2 regions of the Cellulosimicrobium protaetiae genome follow, and region 1 is predicted to be linked to the other one. Evidence: riboswitches for the same ligand, from Rfam matches in the RefSeq annotation. Region 1 holds a riboswitch; the other holds the start of a gene.
The links. Region 1 has a riboswitch for FMN ahead of ribD (bifunctional diaminohydroxyphosphoribosylaminopyrimidine deaminase/5-amino-6-(5-phosphoribosylamino)uracil reductase RibD). Riboswitches for the same ligand answer to the same signal wherever they lie in the genome.
Positions count from the first base shown of each region.

Region 2: another riboswitch for FMN. It lies ahead of pnuC (nicotinamide riboside transporter PnuC); the one in region 1 lies ahead of ribD (bifunctional diaminohydroxyphosphoribosylaminopyrimidine deaminase/5-amino-6-(5-phosphoribosylamino)uracil reductase RibD).

Region 1 is NZ_CP052757.1:2,861,062-2,864,449, reverse strand. Features, by position in the region: gene FIC82_RS12160 (GNAT family N-acetyltransferase) at 1-554, opposite strand, end outside; gene rpe (ribulose-phosphate 3-epimerase) at 609-1,277, shown strand; FMN riboswitch at 1,495-1,618, shown strand; gene ribD (bifunctional diaminohydroxyphosphoribosylaminopyrimidine deaminase/5-amino-6-(5-phosphoribosylamino)uracil reductase RibD) at 1,779-2,903, shown strand; gene FIC82_RS12145 (riboflavin synthase) at 2,903-3,388, shown strand, end outside.
Region 2 is NZ_CP052757.1:1,171,240-1,174,627, reverse strand. Features, by position in the region: gene FIC82_RS05040 (class I SAM-dependent methyltransferase) at 1-959, shown strand, start outside; gene FIC82_RS05035 (TetR/AcrR family transcriptional regulator) at 1,005-1,766, shown strand; FMN riboswitch at 1,930-2,053, shown strand; gene pnuC (nicotinamide riboside transporter PnuC) at 2,206-2,910, shown strand; gene FIC82_RS05025 (hypothetical protein) at 2,938-3,388, opposite strand, start outside.

The DNA of each region.
Region 1 (3,388 bases):
CGGCCGTGCTTGAAGCCGACCGCGGTGAGGCGACCCGTCTCGACGAAGCCGAAGCGGCGGTGGAGGGGGAGCGAGCCGGCGGCCTCGGGCACGTCGGCGACGACCGAGACGACCTGTCGCACACCCGCCGTGGCGCACGCGTCGAGCAGCGCGCCCAGCAAGGCGGTGCCGATCCCGCGGCCCGCGTGGTCGGGGTCGAGGTAGATCGTGTCCTCGGCGGTGTGCCGGTAGGCGGGCTTCGGGCGCCACGCGGACGCGTAGGCGTAGCCCGCGACCGCCGGGCCGCTCGTGCCGTCCGGCCGGGCCGGGCCGTCGAGCTCCGCGACGAGGAACGGCAGACCGCGCACTGTGACGTCGTCGAGCTTGCGCTGCCACGCCGGGACGTCCCAGACCTCCTCCTCGAACGTCACGCACGTGTCGCGCACGAACGGGGCGGAGATCTCGGCGACGCGCGCGAGGTCGTCGGGAGTCGCGGGCCGCACCCGCACGTCCGGGCGGTCCGTCGCGCGCGCGGCCGTCGGGGCCGTCGCGTCGGGGGAGGGGAGGGCGCTCACGGGAGGATCCTACGAGGGCCGACCCCGGCAGGACGGCACCCCTAGGCTGGGGCCATGGCAGCCCTCATCGCACCGAGCATCCTGTCCGCCGACTTCGCGAACCTCGAGCGGGACCTGCACGCCATCTCGACCGCGGACTACGCGCACGTCGACGTGATGGACAACCACTTCGTGCCGAACCTCACGCTCGGGCTGCCGGTCTTCGAGCGTCTGGCGCAGGTGTCACCGGTCCCGATCGACGCGCACCTCATGATCGAGGACCCGGACCGCTGGGCGCCGGCGTACGCGGAGGCGGGCGCGGCGTCCGTGACGTTCCACGCCGAGGCCGCTGCTGCCCCTGTGCGGCTCGCGCGCGAGCTCCGGCGCCTCGGGTCCCGCGCGGGCGTCGCGCTGCGTCCTGCGACGCCTGTGGAGCCTTTCCTGGACCTCCTGGCGGAGGTCGACATGATCCTCGTCATGACGGTCGAGCCCGGCTTCGGCGGGCAGTCGTTCATCGACGGGACGCTCCCGAAGATCCGGCGGGCTCGTGAGGCCGTGAGCGAGTCGGGTCTGGACGTGTGGATCCAGGTCGACGGGGGAGTGTCGCGCTCGACGATCGAGCGGGCGGCCGACGCGGGGGCGAACGTCTTCGTCGCGGGGTCGGCGGTGTACGGGGCGGAGAGCGTGCCGGGCGAGATCCAGGCGTTGCGCGAGCTGGCGGAGGCGTCGGCGCACGCCCACTGACGCCCGACCCGGGAGGGAGCCCGAGCAGAGGGCTCCCTCTCTCGTTCCGGAAAAAATAGTGTGCCAAGCGCGCGAAACCACCCCGACCACCCGAGACAACTCACCACAGAGCACGGACAAGAGGGGGCGACCAGGGTCACGTCGGCTCGGCAGGTGGACGTGCCGTACCCAGGGAATGCGCGAGTAGCATGCTCGGTTGGAAGCAGCAGTACGCACGAACGTGCTCCGGGGTCGGTGCAATTCCGAGCCGGCGGTGACAGTCCGCGACCCGCGCCCACGCGCGGTTGACCTGGTGGAACTCCAGGACCGACGGTGACAGTCCGGATGGGAGGAAGCACGTGCGGCGCGGCCACGCCCAGGGCGTGGTGCTCCGGCGACCCGCCGGCGCACCCGTCCGTGACGGCGTCGGCCTCGTCGTGGTGAGCGACGCCGTCGGGCCGGTCCAGGCCTGACCCCGCCGCCCGCCCTCACCCCGGAGCGCTCGTGCCCGGGAGGAGGACGATGGGCGAGCACCCCCGCACCCTGACGATCGACGCCGCGATGGCGCGCGCGCTCGAGCTGGCGGAACGTGGCCCGGCGTACGGCCCCAACCCTCGGGTCGGCTGCGTCCTCCTGGGACCGGCCTCGCAGGGCCGAGCCCTGCCCGACGGCGCCGCGCCCGACTCCCTCGACCCGTACCCGCGGCCCGTCCTCGCCGAGGGGTACCACCAGGGCGCGGGGACCCCGCACGCCGAGGCCGCGGCCCTCGCGGACGCCCGGGCGCGAGGCGTCGACGTCACCGGCGCGACCGCCGTCGTCACGCTCGAACCGTGCGCCCACACGGGCCGCACCGGGCCGTGCGCGGACGCGCTCGTCGCCGCCGGGGTCGCCGAGGTCGTGCACGCCGTGGCCGACCCCAACCCCGTGGCGACGGGCGGCGCCCACCGCCTGCGCGCGGCCGGGGTGCGGGTCGTGCGCGGTCTGCGCGCTGCCGAGGGCGAGGAGCTCCTCCGGGTGTGGCTCACGTCCGTGCGCCGCGGCACGCCGTACGTGACGCTCAAGACCGCGACGACGCTCGACGGCTACGTCGCCGCCGAGGACGGGACGAGCCGCTGGATCACCGGGCCGGCGGCGCGCGAGCACGCCCACCGGGTGCGCGCCGAGGTCGACGCGATCGTCGTCGGCACGGGCACGCTCCTCACCGACGACCCGGCGCTCACCGCACGGGTGCGCGCGCACGACGCCGCGAGCGCCGAGCGGCTCGCGGAGCACCAGCCGCTGCGGGTCGTCGTCGGGCTGCGCGGGATCCCGCCGACGGCGCGGGTGCGCGGCGAGGGCGGCGAGCTGGTGCACCTGCTGACGCGCGACGTCGGGCAGGTGCTGGAGCGGCTCGCGGAGCGGGAGGTGCGGCACGTGCTCGTGGAGGGTGGTCCGACGCTCGCGACGGCGTTCCTCGCGGCGGGCGCGGTGGACGAGCTGCACGCGTACGTGGCCCCGGTGCTGCTGGGGAGCGGTCGGCGGGCCGTGGACGGGCTGGGCGTGGCGACGATCGCCGACGCGCACCGGTTCCGCACGGTCGAGGTGAGGCGCGTCGGGGACGACGCGCTGGTGGTGTCCAGGAAGAGCACGGAAGGACGGGTCGGTTGATGTTCACGGGGATCGTGGAGGAGATCGGGAGGGTCCGGGGGATCGAGCTCCCGGGCGGCGCGGGGCAGGATGCGGTGCTCACGGTCGAGGGGCCGCTCGCGACGTCGGACGCGGGGCTCGGCGACTCGATCGCCGTCAACGGTGTGTGCCTGACGGTCACGAGCCTCGGCGGCGACGGGTCGTTCACGGCGGACGTCATGCCGGAGTCGCTGCGCCGGACGGCGCTGGGTGACCTCGTCGCGGGGTCGCCGGTGAACCTGGAGCGCGCGGTGCGGGCGGACGCGCGGTTGGGCGGTCACGTGGTGCAGGGTCACGTGGACGGTGTCGGGACGCTCGTGAGCCGGGCCCCGGGGGAGCGCTGGGACGACCTGGTGTTCTCCGCCCCGGCAGGGTTGACGCGCTACGTCGCGGAGAAGGGCTCGATCGCGGTGAGCGGGGTCTCGCTCACGGTGACGCACGTGGACGACGAGACGTTCGGTGTCTCC
Region 2 (3,388 bases), 1.7 Mb from region 1:
GCACCCACGAGCGGTACGCGCGCGAGTGGCTGGAGCAGCAGGCGGCCAGCGGGATCCTCGTCGCCGAGGACCCGGGCGCCGGCCCCGCGCTCGCGGCCGACCCTGCTGCGGCGGCGCGCGAGCGCCTCTACGCGTTGCCCGCCGCGCACGCGGAGGTGCTCACGGACACGTCCTCGCTCGCCTACGTCGCACCGCTCGCGCGCTTCGTCGGGGCGATCGGGCCGCAGCTCCCGCACCTGCTCGACGCGTACCGCACGGGCGGCGGCGTGTCGTGGGACCAGCTCGGCGACGACGCGCGCGAGGCCCAGGCGGAGGTCAACCGGCCGTGGTTCGAGCGCGAGCTCGCGCCGACGCTCGCGCGGGTCCCCGCGGTCCACGACGTGCTGAGCCGGCCCGGAGCCCGGGTGGTCGACGTCGGGTGCGGCTTCGGGTGGTCGACGCTCGCCCTCGCGCGCGCCTACCCGGACGCGGTGCTGCACGGCGTCGACGTCGACCGCCCGTCCGTCGCCGCGGCCCGCGCGGCGGCCGAGGAGGCCGGTCTCGCGGACCGTGCGACGTTCCACCTCGCCGACGCCGCCGAGCTCGGCCTCGTCGAGCCGGCCGGTCTCCCGTTCGACGCCGCGTTCGCGTTCGAGTGCGTCCACGACATGCCGCGGCCCGCCGCGGTGCTCGACGCCGTCCGCCGCGCGGTCCGGCCCGACGGCGTCGTCGTGGTCATGGACGAGGCCGTCGGCGAGGAGTTCACGGCTCCCGCCGACGACGTCGACCGGGTCATGTACGGGTACAGCCTCTTCGTGTGCCTGCCCGACGGCCTGTCGTCACCGCCGTCGGTCGGCACCGGGACCGTCATGCGTCCCGCGACGCTGCGGCGCTACGCCCGCGAGGCCGGGTTCGCGGACGTCGAGGTGCTGCCCGTGGACGACTTCTCGTTCTTCCGGTTCTACCGCCTCGTGCCCTGACCCCCGGACGCGGCAGGCGACCGGTACCGGTGTACCGTCCGGTGCATGACCGACGTCCGCAGCCGCACCCATGCCCAGGCCGTCGACGCAGCGATCGCCCTCTTCACCCGGCAGGGGTACGAGCAGACGACCGTCGAGGAGATCGCCGACGCCGCCCAGGTCAGCCGTGCCACCTTCTTCCGCCGCTACGGGTCGAAGGAGGACGTGATCTTCGCGGACCACGAGCTCCTGCTCGACGAGGTCGTCGTCATGCTCGCGGCGACCCGGCCCGTGCCCGACTCCGAGGGTCGGCTCACGCCGGACCCCGCGGTCGATCCGTACCTCGAGGTCTGCCGCGCGGCGCGGCTCGTGTTCGACCATCACGTCGGGCAGCGGGAGACGTCGCTCGCGCGGTGGCAGCTCCTCCAGCAGGTGTCGGCGCTGCGCGACCGCGAGCTCGTCACGACCCACCGTTACGAGCGCGCGTTCACGGCGTACCTGCGCGACGCGCTCCCCCCCGACGCGCACCGCACCACCGCGTCGATCGCGTTCGCGGCGTCCGTCGTCGCGGTCCACAACGCGATGCTCCGGCGCTGGCTGCGCTCGCCCGGTCAGGACCTGCGCCCGCAGCTCGAGGAGGCGTTCGCCGACCTGCGCCGCTCGGCCGTGGGACGTCTCGCCGCGCCGGACGACGCCGCGCACCGCGCGGGAAGCGCCGGTGCCGGCCCTCGCCCGCGGCGCGTCGTCGTCACCGTGGTCGACGCGGACGCCGACGCCCGGGGGGTCGCGGACGACGTCGCGCGTGCCGTCCGCGACGCCCTGGGCTGATCCCCGATGTCGGCAGCCTGTGCCGAGATCGGCAACCTGTGCCGAGATCGGTCGCTGCGACCGCCGATCTCGGCAGGATCTGCCGACCTCTCGACGCGCGACCGCACCCCTCTACGCGGGGAATGCGCCGGTAGCATCGGCGGTTGCACACGCAGTACGCACGAACGTGCTCCGGGGTCGGTGCAATTCCGAGCCGGCGGTGACAGTCCGCGACCCGCGCCCACGCGCGGTTGACCTGGTGGAACTCCAGGACCGACGGTGACAGTCCGGATGGGAGGAAGCACGTGCGGCGCGGCCGTCCTCGGCCGGGCTCTCGCGAGCCCGCGCGACGGGGCGCGGTCTCGCCGTCGTGAGCGACGGCGTCGGCCGCCCTGAGCGCCCGGCCCCGCCGCCCGCCCTCACCCCGGAGCGCTCGTGCCCGGGAGGACGAGGACATCCGATGGACCTGATCCACGCGCTGTTCGACGCGCAGCTGACGATCGGCGACCAGCACCTGCTGTGGCGCGAGATCGTGGGCAACGGGTTCGGCCTGGCGTCGGCGCTGGGCGGCATGCGGCGCAAGGTGTGGGCGTGGCCGGTGGGCATCGTCGGCAACCTGCTGCTGCTCACCGTGTTCCTCGGCGCGGTCTTCGCGACCCCCAACCCCGTGAACCTGCTCGGCCAGGCCGGGCGTCAGGTCATGTTCGTGATCGTGTCGGTGTACGGGTGGGTGCAGTGGCGCCGGACCCAGGCCCGGTTGGGCGAGACCGACGCGGACAGCCACGGCGTCGCCGTCGTGCCGCGCTGGGCGTCGTGGCGCCAGCGCGCGTTCCTCGTCGTCGCGCTCGTCGGCGGGACGGCGCTGCTCACCCCCGTGTTCCGCGCGCTCGAGTCGTACGAGCCCGTCTGGGCCGACGCGTGGATCTTCATGGGCTCGCTGCTCGCGACGTACGGCATGGCGAAGGGCTGGGTCGAGTTCTGGCTGGTCTGGGTCGCGGTCGACATCGTCGGCGTCCCGTTGCTGATCTCGGCCGGCTTCTACGCGTCCGCGTTCATGTACGTGTTCTACGGCGTGTTCACGCTCGTCGGGTTCTTCGTGTGGTGGCGCGTCAACCGTCGCGCGACGGCGGAGTCGGAGGCCGCGGCGGCGGGCTCGCCCGCCTGACCTGCGGGGCCCCGCTGCGGCAGGCGGTCACTCGTCGAACAGCATCGTGTCCGACGGCGCGGCGCGGCTCGCGCGCAGCGTCGGGTCCGCGCACAGCGCCTCGACGAGCGCGTCGCTCCCGCCCACGTAGGTCGCGGCGGCGTCGATCTCCGTCCCGACGAACCACGACCGGTCCTCGGGCCACCACAGGTTGGGCGGCTGCTCGTGGCCGCGGAACGCACCGGCGTCGGCGAGCGACCCCGTCCACAGGTGGTACTCGCGGTGCGGGAGCAGGAGCATCGGCGCTGCAGGCCGCTCGACGAGCGTCGGCACGATCTCCGCCCACGCCTCGGCGACCGCTCGCTCGATCTCCTCGGGGGTCGGTCGCGGCTCGTCCTCGGACCACGAGACGAACGGCGCGACCCCCGAGCTGGTCCGCGGGTCGGTCCCGTGGTCGTAGAGGAACGCGTGCCCCGTCCACAGGGCGAGGTGCACGGGC